Regions from separate parts of the Novosphingobium panipatense genome, predicted to be linked through region 2. Evidence: riboswitches for the same ligand, from Rfam matches in the RefSeq annotation. Region 2 holds a riboswitch; each other region holds the start of a gene.
What was found. A riboswitch is a leader RNA that binds a small molecule or an ion and turns the genes downstream of it on or off. The one in region 2 is predicted to bind cobalamin.

Region 1: another riboswitch for cobalamin. It lies ahead of QOL62_RS14675 (TonB-dependent receptor plug domain-containing protein); the one in region 2 lies ahead of QOL62_RS00860 (TonB-dependent receptor domain-containing protein).
Region 3: another riboswitch for cobalamin. It lies ahead of QOL62_RS04290 (TonB-dependent receptor); the one in region 2 lies ahead of QOL62_RS00860 (TonB-dependent receptor domain-containing protein).

What each region holds. Positions count from the first base shown of each region.
Region 1 covers NZ_FXUI01000011.1:21,069-26,715, reverse strand. Annotated here, with positions in the region: gene QOL62_RS14690 (histidine phosphatase family protein) at 1-312, opposite strand, end outside; gene cobT (nicotinate-nucleotide--dimethylbenzimidazole phosphoribosyltransferase) at 312-1,325, opposite strand; gene QOL62_RS14680 (DUF1636 domain-containing protein) at 1,322-1,729, opposite strand; gene QOL62_RS14675 (TonB-dependent receptor plug domain-containing protein) at 1,729-3,654, opposite strand; cobalamin riboswitch at 3,855-4,045, opposite strand; gene corA (magnesium/cobalt transporter CorA) at 4,159-5,127, opposite strand; gene QOL62_RS14665 (potassium-transporting ATPase subunit F) at 5,548-5,637, shown strand.
Region 2 covers NZ_FXUI01000001.1:184,585-190,231, forward strand. Annotated here, with positions in the region: gene QOL62_RS00855 (cell wall hydrolase) at 1-799, opposite strand, end outside; cobalamin riboswitch at 1,001-1,178, shown strand; gene QOL62_RS00860 (TonB-dependent receptor domain-containing protein) at 1,287-3,122, shown strand; gene QOL62_RS00865 (ABC transporter substrate-binding protein) at 3,122-4,027, shown strand; gene QOL62_RS00870 (FecCD family ABC transporter permease) at 4,024-4,989, shown strand; gene QOL62_RS00875 (ABC transporter ATP-binding protein) at 4,986-5,647, shown strand, end outside.
Region 3 covers NZ_FXUI01000002.1:282,947-288,593, reverse strand. Annotated here, with positions in the region: gene QOL62_RS04290 (TonB-dependent receptor) at 1-1,152, opposite strand, end outside; cobalamin riboswitch at 1,366-1,607, opposite strand; tRNA gene QOL62_RS04285 (tRNA-Ser) at 1,787-1,876, opposite strand; gene QOL62_RS04280 (energy transducer TonB family protein) at 2,286-2,795, opposite strand; gene QOL62_RS04275 (lytic murein transglycosylase) at 3,242-4,267, shown strand; gene QOL62_RS04270 (D-alanyl-D-alanine carboxypeptidase family protein) at 4,510-5,647, shown strand, end outside.

The DNA of each region.
Region 1 (5,647 bases), on a different contig from region 2:
ATCGTCCCAGAAGCGAGCGAGAGCGCTGCGATCCACGTCATTCGGCGCTTTCCCCTCCCAATCCCCGAAGTCCAGCTCCCGCCAGTCGGCAGAGAGCGTCAGCGGCAGGTCGAGGTGGCAAGCCAGGCAGGCGGCCTGATCCGCCGCGCGGCGGAGGTCGGACGAGACGATGGCTCTCAGCGGCAGCTTACGGGCCTGCGCCAGCGCCCGGGGGCAATCGGGAGTGAGCGCAGGTGCATCGGTGTGGCCGAGCAGCAATCCCGGGCGTACCGGCGGGCTATGCCTGAGGAGGTGGACGACCCGGTCGGTCATCAGCTTCTTGCCACCTTCGCTTCGGCGAACGTGGCCATGGCGCCGTGGGTTGCGATCGCCGCGCGTATGATGGGCACTGCCAGCGCGGCGCCGCTACCTTCTCCCAGCCGCAACCCGAGGCGCAACAGCGGCTGCAGGCCGAGCCGCTCCAGCAGGATCTGGTGCGCGGCCTCGGCCGAACAGTGCGCGGCGATGCAATGGTCTGCGAAGCGCGGCTGCCGTGCCGTGAACGGGGCGATGGCGGCGCTGGCGATGAAGCCGTCGAGCAATACGGGTATCCGGTGCAGTCTCGCGGCGAGAATGGCCCCTGCCATGGCGGCTATTTCCCGGCCGCCGAGCCGACGAAGCGTTTCGAACGGGTCGGTGCAGTGTTCATGGTGTAGCGCGAGCGCCCGGTCGACGGCCTTGATCTTGCGGGCGAGCCCATCGGGGCCGACGCCGGTGCCGTATCCGCACCACTGGTTGCCGTCGCCGCCGAACGCTGCGGCGGCCAACGCTGCCGCCGGTGTGGTGTTGCCGATGCCCATCTCGCCCACGAACAGGAGTTGGGTTTCGGGAGTGAGCACGGCCGCGCCGGCGTTAAGCGCTTTGAGGCATTCCGCGTCAGACATGGCCGGCTCCTGCGCGATATCGCCGGTCGGCCGATCGAGGTCGAGCGGAACGATGGACAGTTGCGCCTCGCAGCAGCGTGCCAGCACGTTGATCGCTGCGCCGCCCGCCATGAAGTTGTCGACCATCTGCCGCGTGACTTCTGGCGGAAAGGCGCTGACGCCTTGCTGCGCGATGCCGTGGTTGCCCGCGAAAACCGCGCCGCGCACATGATGGAGGCGGGGTACGGCCGTGCCCTGCCAGCCGGCCATGAATACGGCGATATCCTCAAGCCTGCCCAGCGATCCTGGCGGCTTGGTCAATTCGGCCTGCCGGGCCCTTGCGGCTCCGGTGGAGACCGCGCAGGGGGCCGGAAGGTTATCGAGGGCGGCCAGGAGCGAGGCGCGGTCGGCGAAGCGGATCATGTGCAGACATGGCCTTCAGGCGGTGTGCGGACGATGAAGTGGCCTTTCACTCCGTCCGGCCAATCGGCATACCGCACGACGCCTTCCTCGCTGCGGGCATAGCGCGACGCATAAGTGAGGATGGCCCGCGCCGCCTCGCGATCCGGCGTGAAATCGCCCAGGACATAGCCGATCTTGCCGGCCTCGCGTATTTGCACGGTGCAATGGCGCGAGCAGGCGAAGAGGCAGGGCATTTCCTGCACGGCCACCTCGCGCAAGGCAGGCTCCTCCTCCTGCACCGCGCGCAGGGTGTCGGCAAGCAGTGCGCCGCCGCGCCTTCCGTTCGCATCCTCCCGCGCCTCGGCAGAGACGCGGCAGGTGGAGCAGACGACTACTGCAGGCCCGCTTGCCACGGGACGCAGCATCAGAAGCGGCTCCGCAGGCCGACATAGACCGTCCGGCCCAGCGACGAATAACCGCTGACCGTCTGATAGTCCTTGTCGCCGACGTTCTCGACGCGTGCCTGAAGGGTCAACGCTTCCGCCACATGCCATTGGGCGCGAAGGTCCACGAGCCAATAATCCTCAAGAACCTCGGTGCTGCTGGCGCTGTTGAAGCTGCGTCCCGAGTAGCGCGCCGCCACGCTTGCCCGGAGGCCGGAAGGCAGATCGATGCCGCCTTCCACGTTGGCGAGGTGGCGCGGCACGCGGGCGAGCTGGCGGCCCTGGAAGGCAGCATCGTCGCTGCGGTCTTCGGCCTTGATCCAGCTGTAGTTGCCGTCGAGGAACAGCACGCGCCAGCGTGCGGACCCGGTGAGTTCGAGCCCTCGGGCGCGGCTTTCCTTTACATTGGCGTAGTACCCGAAACGGGTCACCGTCGTGCCGGGGATGAAGCAGACGTCGGGCTGCGCGCCGCTCGTGGGGCAATAGGCGAAGTCGATGAGATTGTCGGTGTCGCGCTGGAACCACGCGGCAGAGGCGTGAAAGATGTTGCCGAAGCTATGCTCGGCCGCGATCTCCCAGCCCTTCGCTTTTTCCGGCCCGAGATCCGCTACGCCGTAGTCGCTGAACAGCTGATAAAGAGAGGGCGCCTTGTAGCCCTCGTCATAACTGGCGCGCAGGATGGTCGCGCCCTCGTTCGGGGTGAATGCGGCGCCGGCACTGAACACGGTGTCTCCGCCAAAGCGCGATTGATGATCGTAGCGCCCACCGGCGTTGAGGGTAAGGCCGGTCAGGGGCATGAAGCGCACCTGTCCGTAGACGCTGTTGGTATCCGCCTTCTGCGGGACCAGAGCATAGGGTGTTGTGTTGTTGCCGGGGGAGGCGGTGGTCATCCGCTGCTCTTCGCGTTCAGCCCCGAATACGACCGCGAGCTGGTCCGCTGCATGGTACGTCCCTTGATATTCCCACCGGCGGACGCGGCCGTGAGCGTCGAAGGTGAGCTGGCGAATGGAACGGGCGGGGTCATAGTTCCGCCGGTCGGTTTCAGTCTGGAGCACGGCGACCCGGTTCGAGAGCTTGCCGTCGAACAGCGCGAAGTTAAGCCCGGCATAGCCGGACCACTCCTGCGTCGTGCCAAAGGCGGCGGAATCGCCGTTGAAGGCATCGAAATCGTTGCTTGCGTCCGACCAGTACCCGCGCAGGTCGAGCGCTACGCCGGGCGCCAGCCTGATGGTGGCCGTGCCGCTGGCGGCCTGCCGGGAGTAGCCATCGTCCTCGGTTCCGTTGGCTCGCGCTGAAATGCCGTTCGTTGTGAAGGTGGAGCCGGCGAGGCGCCAGTCGATGGCTTCACTGGTGCCGCCGACTCCCGCCCGGGCAGAGACGGTCTCGTGCGTTCCGGTTTCAAAGGCGGCGCTGCCTTCCAGCGCTTTCTGTGGTCTGCGCGTGGTGACGTTGACCACGCCGCCGATGGCATCGCTGCCCCACAGGATGGATTGCGGGCCGCGCAGGATCTCGATGCGGTCGATATCGTCCAGGAAGAGGTTGGTGAAGCCATACCCGCCGCTTGTGGCCGATGGATCGGCAAGGCGCATCCCGTCGATGACCATCACGGTCTGTCCGGCATCGGCACCGCGAACCCGGAGAGACGTCGCCGTGCCGTAGCCGCCGTTGCGGGACAGGCTCACGCCGGGTGTGCGCAACAGGATGTCGGTCACGGCGATGGGCTGTGCCTGTATGATGGCCGCCTCGTCCAGGACGGTGACGCTGGAAGCGTTCTGCTCCTGTGCAACAGGCGTGCGGAAGGCTGTGACGATGATGTTCCCGTCCGCAGCATCCTCCTCCGCCCGGGCGGGCGCAGCGTGGAGAGCGGAGAAGGCGAGCAGGGTCGCCAGTGTTCGTGTATGGCGCAAGATGAAGTCCCTTCTTGCAAACGGCGTCGAACCCGCCGGGCGGCCGTCACAAGGGAGCGTGCGCGAAGAGTCCCGCGAAGCAGGCACGGCGTGACGCTCCCCTGCACGGACAAACCGGCAAGGCAGTTGCTGTCGTTGCGCGAGGGATGACCCTCACCGGAAGGGAGGGCCCTCGAACACCCGGTGCACCCTGCCCGGATGAAGAACGACTGCGTCAGGCAGGTCTCCTGGCTTGCGGGTCAGCGCCGTTCCGGCCGCCTTCTCAGGACCGATGATCCCAATGGCAAATGGCTGGATGGCTCGCCGCTTACAGTTGCAGGGGCAGCCCCGGGGTTTTCACCCGGGTTCCCTTTTGATCCTCTCTCGAGGAACCTGTCGCGGCGCGGCTACTACTTCACGCCCGCGGTGTGCGCAAGTGGTCGTGCCGCCAGGCAACGGCGATATCGCCGGGCCAGCTTCCGAGCCCTGTCGCAGCGAGGGACACGGCTCCCTGCATCGGTCGGGTCAGAGCCATTTCAGCGTGCGAAAGCGCCAGAACAGAAGGACGCAGATGACCACGATGACAATCAGCACCAGAGGATATCCATAGCGCCACGAAAGCTCGGGCATGTAGCGAAAGTTCATGCCGTAGATGCCGGCGATGGCGGTCGGCACCGCAAGGATCGCCGCCCAGGCGGCAAGCTGGCGGGTAATGGCGCCGGTCCGTTGCTGCTCCAGAAGGTTGCTGAATTCAAATACGGAATTGATCACTTCCCTGAGCGCTTCCGCCATGGCCTGCACCCGCCGAACATGATCGTTCACGTCGCTGAAGTAGGGGCGGGCATCCGGATCGATGCAGGGCAGCTCGCTGCGGACGAACTTGGCGGCGACCTCGCCCATGGGGATGAGCACCCGCTGAAAACGGATGAGTTCACGGCGCAGGCTGAAAATGCGGATGATCTCGTCACGGCCCAGGAAGTTGTCGACCGTGCGCCGCTCCATCGCGAGGGTATCTTCCTCGATCGTCTCGATGATTGGAAGATAGCCGTCGACGATATAGTCGAGAATGGCGTGCAGCACGTAACCCACGCCGTTCTGCAGCATGCTGGGCTTCTGCTCCAGCTCGCCGCGCAGCTTTGAGAACTCCCGTTCGTGACCGTGGCGCACGGTTATGATGTGGCTGTGCCCCACAAAGATCAGGATCTCACCGTAGTGTATCTTGTCTTCCACGAGTTCGGCAGTGCGGGCGGTGACGAACAACTGGTCGCGGTAGACATCGACCTTGGGTATCTGCTTGCCGTTGATCGCATCCTCCACCGCCAGCGGGTGAAGGCCATACTGATCCTGAAGCAGCCGCAGGTCCTGCGGGGTGGGATCAAGCAGGCCGATCCAGACAAACTCCGAATGATCGTCAGGGCAATGGACCTTCTCAGTCACGTCGATATCCCGGACGCGTTTGCCGTCTCTGTAAAGAACCGCTGCGACTACGCTCATGTCATGCTCCGAGCCCGATATCCTGGGCACGGTGAAAAGCGCCTGATCTCGTCTTTTGCTCCTGAATGATCTTCAAAACAGCCTTTCCGCTTGCAAGAGCCGCTGCATGCAGGCGTCTCCTCCCTCGGTGAGACAGGGTGGCGGGGACGGGGCCTTCTGCCGCCGTGAAAGCCATGATGATCAGCCAATCGGCCAAAATCCTATGCAATCACTATGCGATCGGTGGCTCGCTCGTCTCGAATTCCTACGGTGCACTGGCCTAGTGGGAGGGCTGCATTCGACTCATCCCGCCTGTTGCGGCGTGAGCTTGCAGGAGCATCATCATGCAGGACCTCCTTTGGGCAGGCCTTCTCCTCGTCTTGCTGGTCGCGAGCCTCGGCTATGCGGCCCTGTGCAACCGTGCGTGAGGGGCCGCCAGCCATGACCATCGATCTCTGGCTTGCCGGCTTCACCGCGCTTGGCCTTCTCGTCTATCTCGTTGCCGTGCTCGCGCGGCCCGAACGCTTCTGAGGGGCGCACC
Region 2 (5,647 bases):
GGCTTGGCGCCCAGTACGGCCGGACCTGTACAGTGTGGTAATGCGTGGCGAGCCCCGCCGGCGCATAGACATAGCCCGCCAGCGCAGCACGCGCGACGGCCCGGGCCCGCTCCCAGAACATCGGCTGCGGCCGGCGCGCCAGCGACCCGTCGCACGTGAAGGAGAACTGGCACCCGGTCGATCGCTCCGACCCCTGGTAGACGACGCCGCACACCGTGCCGGGATAGGCGGGATGAGCCACCCGGTTGAGCACGACCTGCGCGACCGCGCGCTGGCCTGCGTCGGGCTCACTCGCCGCTTCATAGTAGATCGCCGCCGTGAGGCACTGGAGCGCGCGGGTGCGATCGACGCCGGACCTGTCGATAAAGAGGGGGCGGGCGAAAGGCAGCGGGCCGCTTGCCCGATCGTCCGCGTCCGAATGGATGCCCTCGCCGATCTGCAGAGGGCGCGTCTCCGCTTCAAGATAGTAGAAGGCGGAGCCCGGAAAACTTGCACCGGCCTGCTCGAAAGGCATCGGCTGCGGGTCCGATTCGGAAAGCGCGGCGTCAGCGACGGCGAAGCGCCCCCAGTCATCGCCCCACTCATCGGGCGCCGCGAAGGCGGGCAGCGCGACCGTCATGGCCGCCGTCATGACGTAGATCCAATGTCGCTCACGCCCGCGTGGACGCCGTCCGACCGGCCGGGCGCGGCGCGGATACCGTGCGGCGAAGTCACGGGGCCTCTGGACCACGAGCTGCTCGCGCTCCATCCGATGCGCCTCTGCGGCGTCTCGTTCGGTGGAGGCGGGGGGAGCAGGCACGCGTTTCCTTTCAATCTCGAGCGTCGCCTACTGCAAGTGGCCGGATGGCGCATCCTGCCGTTTCGGAGCCGTCCCGTTGCGGTACAGGGTGGCTCCTATCAGCAAAGGTTTACGATTTGCTCCAAAGCGGCCGCCTCTTTGCGCGGCGGGAATGCGGCACCGCCGGAGCGGCTTGCCAAGTGGGCGGCGCACGACTATCCGCGCGCTCACGTCATGGGTGCCTGCAAGGGCCTAAGAGGGAAGCCGGCTGCAATTGCCGGCGCTGCCCCCGCAACTGTGACCGGGGAGGGGCCTTCAACAAGCCACTGGCCGCAGGCCGGGAAGGTGAGGGCGCACCGGCGATCCGGAAGCCAGGAGACCTGCCCGCTGACGGTCGTTCCGCAATCGGACGGGGTGTACCGGTTGCAGCGAGCGTGTCGCGCCGAAAGGTCCGGCTCGCACGCCTCCGCCATGAACGGCAAGAGCACGTTCAAGGTCGGGAGGCCACATGAAGTACCTGTTTATGCTTGCCACAGCGCTCACGATGGCGCCTGTTGCCCAAGCGGAAGAGATGGCGCCCGCTGATGGTGGGCGCTCCGATATCGTCGTGACCGCCACGCGTGAGCCAACGCCGCTGACCCAGGTGGGCCAGTCGGTGAGCGTCGTCACCCGCGACGAGATCGAGCGCGTTCAGGCGATTTCGGCCACGGACGTCCTCTCCCGCCTTCCGGGCAGTTCGGTGGTGCAGTCCGGCGGCTTTGGCCAGCCGTCGAGCGTCTTCATACGCGGTGCCGAGAACGCGCAGTCGCTCGTGCTCATCGATGGCGTGCGCATCAACGATCCGGGCGACGTGGGGGGCGGGTTCGATTTCGGAGCCTTACCGATCGCGCAGTTCGATCGTGTCGAGGTGGTGCGCGGCGCATCCGGCGTGCTGTGGGGGAGCCGCGCGGTGGGAGGGGTCATCAACCTTATCACGGCCGAGCCGACGGAGGAATGGAGCGCGCGTGGGCAGGCCGAGTACGGCTGGCGCGATCGCAGGCAGGCGAACGTGTCGGCCTCCGGGCTTGTCGGCCCCGTCGGGGTGGTTCTCGGTGCCAACTGGATGAAGGGCGACGGCTTCTCCGCGTTCAACGAGCGGCGCGGCGGGACGGAGAAGGACGGCTTCGAGAGCCGGAACGCCAATGCGCGCCTCTCGCTGGAACTGGCTCCCGGGCTTTCGGCGGATGCGGGCGGGTTCTACACCAAGGCGAATTACGATTACGACGCGTCCGGCGCCGACGCGCTGCACGTCGGCCTGAAGCGGGATACCCTGGGCTACGCGAACCTGCGTTATGCCGATGCCGCCGGTCGCCTCAGCGCGCGCTTCGGCTACGGCCTCAACGACACCCGCCGGGTTTCGGACGATGCGGTCTTCGGCCCGTACGAGACCAACGGCCGGACCGAGCGGCTGGAAGCGCAGGCCAGCTTCACGCCGTTGGAGATGGCCAGCCTCCTCGTCGGCGGGGAAACCGAAAAGCAGACGTTTGACGACAACTACGGCGCGGGCGATTCCACCCGTATCAACAGCATCTTCGGCAACCTGACTCTGCGTCCGCTTTCCGGCCTGACGCTGAATGGCGGGCTGCGTTACGACGACAGTTCCGATTTCGGGGACCGCACCACCTTCGCCGCCAACGGCGCCTGGGTGCTGGGCGAGGGCGAGGAAGCAGCGGTCCTGCGTGCGAGCTACGGCGAAGCCTTCAAGGCGCCGTCGCTGTACCAGCTCTACACAAACGCCGGCTTCCGCAATCTTGATCCCGAGACCTCGACCAGCTGGGACGTGGGGCTGGAGCAGCCCTTCGCGCAAGGAACGGGCCGCTTCACGCTGACCTATTTCGACCGCAGGACGCGCAATCTGATCGACTACGACCTGGCGAACTGGAATTACTACAACGTCGGTCGGGCCCGCGCGAAGGGGCTTGAACTGGGAATGCAGGTGACGGATTGGGAGGGCTTCGACGTCAACCTCGCCTATACCTACCTGGATGCCACCAACGCGATCACCGGGACACAGCTGGCTCGTCGCCCGCAGAACAACGTCTACGCCAGCATCGACAAGACCTGGGAAATGGGGCTGAAGCTGGGCGCGGACCTGCGCGTCGGCGGTGGGCGCTATGATGACACGGCGAACACGCTCTATGTGACGGGGCATGCCGTGGTCGGTATTCGCGCGGCTTATCCGCTGACGGATATGGTGGAGGTCTACGGGCGGATCGAGAATCTTCTCGATGAACACTATGAAGTGGTTCGCAACTACGGCACTCCGGGACGGTCCGCTTACGCCGGCATCCGGGTGACGATCTGATGCAGCGGGCGGCTCTTTCGTCCCACGGGCGCTGGAGCCGCCGCCTGTCGCTGCTGGCGGCATGCGCGGTGCTGGCGGGGTGTCAGCCCAGGGCCGCCGGACCTGACGGGACGCCGCCCTCGCATCCGCGCATCGTCTCGCTCAATCCTTGCACGGACGCCGTGCTGGCGGACGTGGCGGCGCCGGGGCAACTGCTTGCCGTCTCGCACTACAGCCACGATCCCGCGTCGACTTCGATGGGTGTGGCACGGGCTGCCACCTTCGGAAAAGTGTCCGATGCGGTCGAGGACATCCTGGCCCTTCGCCCGGACGTGGTCGTCGCCAGCAGCTTCCTTGCGCCTGCCACCGCGCAGGCGCTGCGGGACATGGGGATAGCCGTGCATCTGGAACCGCTCCCCACCGACCTCGCCGCCGCGCGCGAGCAGGTCCGAAGGCTGGCGAGCCTCGCCGGCAACCCGGCAGGGGGGAAAGCGCTCGTCACCCGGATCGACGCGGCCCTTGCAGCGGCCGCTCCCCCTGCGGGATCGCGGCCCGTCCGCGCGCTGCTGTGGCAGTCGGGCGGGATCGTCGCGGGAGACACCACGCTTATCGCCGACCTGATGCGCCACGCGGGGCTTGCCAACGCAGCGGCGGCCCGCGGGCTCTCCCAGGCCGACTATCTGCCGCTCGAGCGTGTGATCGCGGATCCGCCGGAACTGGTGCTGACCGCCGAGACGGAAGGCGGGGAGGAAAACCGCCTGCTCGATCATCCCGCACTGGCGCGGGTGAAAGGGCTCGTACGCGTGCCGATCGATCCGGGGCTGGCCTGGTGCGGCGGGCCTACGATACCGCGGGCTTTGGCGCGGTTCGCCGAAATACGCCGGGCTATGAAACAAGAATCGCCGCGAGCGGAGGGTCGGCCATGAACCGGCGTCTGATCCTCGCCCTTTCCCTCGCGCTCGCTTTCGCGGTTCCGATTTCGCTGCTGGCAGGGCGGGTCTGGATTGACCCTTTCTCCCCAGTGACGGGCAATGCAGCGCTCATCCTCATGGAGCTGCGGCTGCCGCGCGCGGTGCTGGCGCTGGTCGTCGGCGCGGGGCTGGGCATCTCGGGTGCCGCGATGCAGGGATACCTGCGCAATCCGCTTGCCGACCCTGGCCTCTTCGGCATAGCGCCGGGCGCCGCTCTCGGCGCGGTTCTGAGCTTCTGGACGGGCTATGCCGCGTCGGTCTGGCTCCTGCCGGTGTTCGCGCTTGCGGGCGCAGCCGGGGCCATGGCACTGCTGGCGCTCGTCGCGGGGCGGCAGGCGGGGGTCGCGCTTTTCGCAATGGCCGGGCTGATGATCTCCAGCCTGGCGGGCGCGCTGACCAGTCTTGCCATCAGCCTCTCGCCCACGCCCTTCGCCATGAGCGAGATCGTCACCTGGCTGATGGGGGCGTTGACAGATCGGTCCTGGCGCGAGGTCCTGATCGCCGCGCCGCTGACCGCCGCCGGGATGGCGCTCCTGCTGACCGCCGGGCGCGGGCTTGACGCGCTAACGCTGGGCGAGGCGGCTGCCCGCTCGCTGGGCGTGGAGCCGCGCAGGCAGCAGGCGCTGATGATCGCCGGCGTCGGGCTGACGGTCGGCGCGGGCGTGGCGGTGGCGGGGATCATCGGTTTTGTCGGCCTTATTGTGCCGCATCTCGTACGGCCGCTGACGGATCGCAGGCCGTCCTCGGTCCTGGTGCCGAGCGCGCTGGCAGGCGCGCTGCTGCTGCTCGTGGCTGACGCCGGGTGCCGCATCCTCCCGCTGGCGGGAGGAGAACTGCGGCTCGGCATAGCGCTCAGCCTGTTGGGAGCGCCGTTCTTCCTCGGGCTGCTGCTGCGCATGCGCCGGGGGCTCGCATGAGCGCGGACCTGCGGGCAACCGATCTCAGCCTCGGCACCCGGCTCAAGGGCGTGACAGTGGCGTTGCGGTCCGGAGAGGTCACGGCGATCTGCGGACCGAACGGGGCGGGCAAGTCGACGTTGCTGTCCTGCCTGGCGGGGCTGACCGTGTCCGATGCCGGAGCCGTCACGCTGGAGGGTGAGGCGCTGTCCGCGCTCCCGGCGCGCAGGCGCGCACAGGCGATCGGCTACCTGCCGCAGGGGCCCGAGGTTGCCTGGGATGTCACCGTGGACGTGCTCGTGGCGTTGGGGCGTCTGCCTTGGCAGGACGCGTCCTCGCCGCAGGGGCAGGCCGCAGTGGAAGCGGCGATCGCGACGATGGACCTTCAGCCGCTGCGGACGAGGCCCGTCTCGCGCCTCTCGGGGGGCGAGCGGGCAAGGGCGCTCATGGCCCGGGTGCTCGCCACGCAGCCCCGCTGGCTGCTGGCGGACGAACCGCTCGCCAGTCTCGATGTTGGCCAAGCGCTGGCCCTGATGAAGCGGCTGAGGGAGCAGGCGGACGCCGGGCGCGGGGTGGTCCTGGTCCTGCACGACCTGGCGACGGCGATGAACCACGCCGACCGCGTGATCGTGCTGAAAGACGGACGGCTCGCCACGGATGGCGAGCCGGACCAGTCACT
Region 3 (5,647 bases), on a different contig from region 2:
ATCGACGGTGACGTCGTATTGAGCAACGAAGCCCAGCGTGTCGACCTGCCGCGTACCGGTAAAGGCGTAGCCGGTAGGATCGACGTTGCGAAACTCCTCCCGCTCTGCATCGACGGCCAGCGTGAAGCGGTTCTTCACCCGCTCGTTGCCGAAGCGCAGCGTGTTCTCAAACGAACCGCGATAACGCCGGCCGCGATTGCCGTAGCTGTAGCCGTAGGCGGCAAAAGCGTCACGGTTGGCATCGGTGAGTTGCCCGGAAAGCGCCGTGGTCACGGCATCGTCGAACAGGCTCAACTCCGCGCGGACGAGGCCGTAGAATGCCTTGTTTCGGTAGTATGAGCCGGGCGTATCGATTGTGGTGATGACCGGATAGCCACGCACGACCGGCGAGGAGTCGTCGATCGCCTGATCGTTGAGGTCGGCCTTGGTATAGCTGTAGCGAGCAACGGCGGTGACCTTGAAGTCCGGCGTCGGCGTCCAGTTCAGCTTGCCCGACAGTCCGAGACTGTCGGAACCCAGATCGCGGTCTCCCGCAGGAGCGGTCGGATAGCCCTCGGTGGTGAGATAGCTACCGGATAGGGCGTAGTCGAATGTATCGCCCACAATACCCGCAGCGCGACCTGCCGTCGAAACCGTGCCGAATGAGCCACCCTCCACACGCGCGGTGAAGCCGGGCGCTTCGCGTCCCGAAAGCGTGGTATATGTGACGACGCCGCCTATCGCATCCGAACCATAGAGCGACGACTGCTGGCCGCGCAGGACTTCGACGCGGGCGGCTTCATCGGCGATGAGGGTGCCGAAATCAAATTCCCCGTGGAACGGGTCGGACGCCTTGATGCCATCGATGAAGACCAGCACATGATTGCCTTCCGAACCGCGGATGCGGATCTGGGTCAGGCCGCCGATCGCACCCGTCCGATTCACGGCGACGCCGGGAACGTCGCGCAGGACGTCGGACAGGACCCGCGTCTGGCGATTCTCAAGTGCTTCGCTGTCCAGAACCGTAATGGAGGAGCCGATCAGGTCGGCCGGAATGGCATCGCCCGAACGCGATGCGGTAACGACGATGTTCGTGTCGTCCGTCGCGCCGGTTTCGGCCAGCGCCGGCGTTGCCGCCAAGAGTGGGATCAGGGAAACAAAAGTCTTGGTCACGGCTGTTAAGCCTCCGCACGCCGAGCAACGTCAGGGCAGGGGCGTGCCGCCGGCAGCCCGTCAGCCGGTGAGGCAAACGGACGAACGAACGGTCGGCGCACGCCCACGGGCGGGCGCATGTCGCCCGCGATCGCGCACCGATGCGGCCCCGCCGCAAGGTTCGTCGCTCAGACGGAGATTGACCGTGCCGTGACCATCCCCTGGATCAAGGCAAGAGCGACCGGTGCGCTGGCAGGTCTCCTGGCTTGCGGGTCATCGCTTGATGCACGGCCTTCCCGGATCTCGCATCTTCATGCGTTCGATCCAGTGACCTGTCTGCCGATGGCACGGCCGACAATGTGCACTTCGCTCACCGCTCACAGTTGCAGGGACAGCCTCGGATTGGGATGGCGTGAACCATCCGCACCGCGTTCCCGTTTTAAGTCCTCTCGGACACCAGCGCGATCATGAACGTCCGCACACGCGAACATTCGCCGCCGCTCATAGGGCGCTGTGCGAGGAAAGCCAATCGCAGAATGCATCGTTCGGGCACGCCCAGACGATACGATGGTATGGCAATCGCCTGCGCGGCGAAATCGAGCGCTTGTCGCCCCTGAATATAAAGAACGCAGGGACGTGTTTGCCGGGAAGAGGCTGGCGGACAGGGTGGGATTCGAACCCACGGTGAGCTTGCACCCACGGCGGTTTTCAAGACCGCTGCCTTAAACCACTCGGCCACCTGTCCGCATACCGTCTAGTCCTGCCGATCCTGCACTTTCGTCGGTTCGCCATCAAGATGGAACCGCTTGGTGCGCGTCGCCTTCTGTGCCTTCCCTTCGGGGCTGGCGCTTCGGGAGACAGATAGGCCGGGTACTCTTCGGTCTGTCTGATGGTTGAGTGCCCTAGCTGTTTTTGCGGAGCATACAAGGTCTGTCCGCCACTGCTCGAAGCAATTGCGTCGATATCTTCCAAATCTCACCGAGAGGACAGGGGGGCAGGTGGGTATGCGCTGCCGGAATCAAGGCAGCCGCTGTACGCGTGTCATGCGACGGTAGGCCTTTTATGATGCGGCAAAAAAGCCCCGTCCTTCGGGGGATCGGGTTGAAGCCGAAGAACGGGGCGCAGGTGGTGTAAGGACGACTTGGTCTGCTGGACTACCCCCCTGAAGGGACAAGCTCCAGAACGCCGGCTAGCTGTTCTCCTTGATTGTACCACGCGTTGCTTTGAGCGGCTTCTTCTCTCATCTTCGCAAGTTGACGCTCTGCCTCGCCGTGGGAATTGGCGTACAGTACTCTGACGACATACAACTGGTCATGCTTCAGTCCGGGCGGGAGGGGGTGAAGCGTGGCAATCTTGTTGACCGCTCTCAAAGTTTCCCGGTCCAGATCACGGTGTCCTGACGATTTGAGGAGCGCGACGCCAGCCGGCGCTCCGGATTCACTGCAGTTGAACTTGACGGCCACCACGCCGCTACTTGGCCGCTGGGGACCGAAAGGCTCGGGATACCTGATCTCCCGGTCGATATCCTTGAAAACGCGATCGGACCAGCTTGCCAAAGTTGGCGGAGAGGCCGTGACAATTGTTTCGGCGTGGGCGGAGACTGTCGATCCGTAGGGCAGTATTGTTGCCACCGCCACCCAGGCGGTAATTTCTATTCTTTTCATGGCACAATGTCCCAAGTAGGTCGCTATGAAAGGCGAAAACACTTTGGGCGGACGCCACCTGTACGAGCGGGCTTTGTATATCAAGCGCAGGACTCGGTGGCCGGGGTAGACTGCGCCATATTTGTTCTTTGGTCTAGTGCTTTTACGAAATATTATGTTGCCGCGTATCTGCGATAGTAAATCTTTGTTTTAAAGCACTGTTCCCGATCACGTACATCATGGTTCCGTTCAACCGTATGGACGGACCGTCCGGCACGTGGCGAAGCCGACGATCAATCCTCACATGGCGTCAGGAGGTATGTTGGCTGCTCGGCACAAAGGGCCGGTTTTTGCCCTGTCGCGAGGGGCGGAGTGTCGATGAAGACCATGCAGCATGCGGTGGATGTCCCCCGACGCATGTCCTTCACCATTTGCAACCGCAAGGCTTTGTGCGAAGTTGCGTCGCGATGACTTTTGCCATGTTTCCGCGATCTCTGCGCAAAGCCCTTCTTGTTGTTGCTCTTGCGCTGCCGGCGGTTCCCGCCTGTGCTCAGTCCACCAGTTTCCCCGATTACCTGCAGCAGGTAGCTTCACGGGCACGGGTGCAGGGGGTGAGCGAAAGCGCGATCGCATCGGTGTTGTCCGGCCTCACACCGAACGAAAGAGTGATCGCCCTCGACAGTTCGCAACCAGGCAGCCGTGGCGCTCCGCCGCCGCTGGCGCCTTACATTGCGCAGCACGTGGGAAGCTCGATCATCTCTCGAGGCAAGGCGCGCTACGCTTCGCTCGCTTCCATCCTGCCGGGGATCGAGCGCCGCTATGGGGTGCCGGCCTCGGTGCTTTTCGCGATCTGGGGGCATGAAACGAACTACGGCAGCTACACGGGCGATTTCGATCTCGCGCGGTCGCTCGCGACTCTGGCGTGGGAGGGGCGCCGCCGGGAGCTGTTCGAAGGTGAACTCATCGCCCTGATGAAGATGGTCGATCGCGGCGTTCCCCGTTCGCAGCTCAAGGGGAGTTGGGCCGGTGCCTTCGGCTATCCGCAGTTCCTGCCGACCGTTTACCTGAGGCTTGCTGTCGACGGCGATGGCGACGGAAGGGCCGACATCTTCAACAGTTCCGCGGATACACTGGCATCGATCGCCAATTACTTCCGGGACGCGGGATGGCGTCAGGGCCAGCCGTGGGGCGTCCGGGTCAGCGTACCTGCTGACTTCAACACCGCTGCTTACGCCACGAAGCTGTCTTCACCAAGCTGCAAGGCCGTCCATGCGCGCCACTCCCAGTGGAAGACCGTCGCGCAATGGCGAGCGCTGGGCGTTGCGCCTCAAGGAGCCATCGGCAACGATGTGCTGGTATCCTTCTTTCAGCCAGACGGCCCTGGCACGCCCGCTTATCTGCTGAGCGGCAATTACCGCGTCATCCTCCAGTACAACTGCTCGAACTACTACGCCATGTCCGTGGGCTTGCTTGCGGACGAAATCGCCCGGTAAACGGTACGCTCCTGCCGGAAGCATGCCGGTCTGCAGCACGTAACCCCAGTTGCAGCGTATCACCACCTGGCAATTCGTGCCGCCAGCGCTCGTGCCGAACGCCAACCGTGCAAAAGCTGCCCCGACGCTGGAGCAGTGTCGGGGCGCGGGCTATAGGGATGCGCGAATCCTCCTGCGCGGACTGATTTCTACCAGTCTCCCGCGCAGAGTCAGGCGTCGGACGGCGCGGGAGAATACAGGTCTTGAAGTCACTTTCCAATGTCCTGACACTGGCGCTTGTCCTTGCCACCCCCGTCAGCGCCTCTGCCGCAGCTATGCCGGTTCCGCCCGCACAACTCGCGCCCATTCCCGTTATCCTGCTCGTGGATCTCGGCTCCGGGCAGGTGCTGCAGAAGCGCCATCCGGACACGCCCTTTCTCCCGGCCTCCGTCACGAAAGTGATGACGGCCTATGTAGCTTTTGAGGAAATCGGTGCGGGGCGCCTCAGCCTAGACCGCAAGTTCAACGAAAGCCCGGAGACGGAGCGGGAATGGTTCGCAAAAGGTACGAACATGTACCTGACTACGAAGGATTGGCCGACCACGCGCGATCTCCTGCATGGGATCATGACCGCTTCCGCAAACGACGCCTCCGTCGTTCTGGGGGAGGGCTACGCCGGCAGCGTCGCGGCGTGGACCGCGAAGATGAACGATGCGGCCCGCCGCCTTGGCATGACGCGCAGCCACTTCAACACGCCAAATGGCTGGATGGACGAGGGCCACACCTATGTCACGGCAAGTGACCTGGTGAAGCTGGCCGACGCGATGATCACCCGCTACCCTGACCTGTATCGGGAGTTCTCCGGGCATAAGCGCTGGGTCTGGCGTGACGTTCACATGCGCAGCCACGATCCCACAGTTGGCGTCGTCCCCGGCGCGGACGGCATAAAGACCGGTTACACCCGTGAAGCCGGCTACAACTTCCTGGGCACGGCCGAACGCGGTGGGCGTCGGCTTGTCATGGTTCTGGCCGGCGCGCCGCTGCCAAGGGTGCGGGACGATGCCGCCCGCGCCTTGCTCGAGTGGGGCTTCGCCGCCTGGGACACACGCCCCCTGTTCGACCAGGGCCAGACCGTCGCCCAAGCCCGGGTGCAGGGCGGTGACCGCCGCACACTGCCGCTGGTTGCCAATCGCCAGGTTCACGCAACCATCCCTCACGGCGTGAAGCCTCGGATCACACTTTCAGTCCATTACAAGGGTCCGATCGAGGCTCCCGTTCGCAAAGGACAGCAGGTCGGTGAACTCGAGATCCAGGTCGAGGGCCTGGAGCCGGGACGCGTCCCGCTTTTTGCCGGCCGCGACGTTAACAAGGCGGGCTGGCTGGACAGGCTGCTCAACGGCC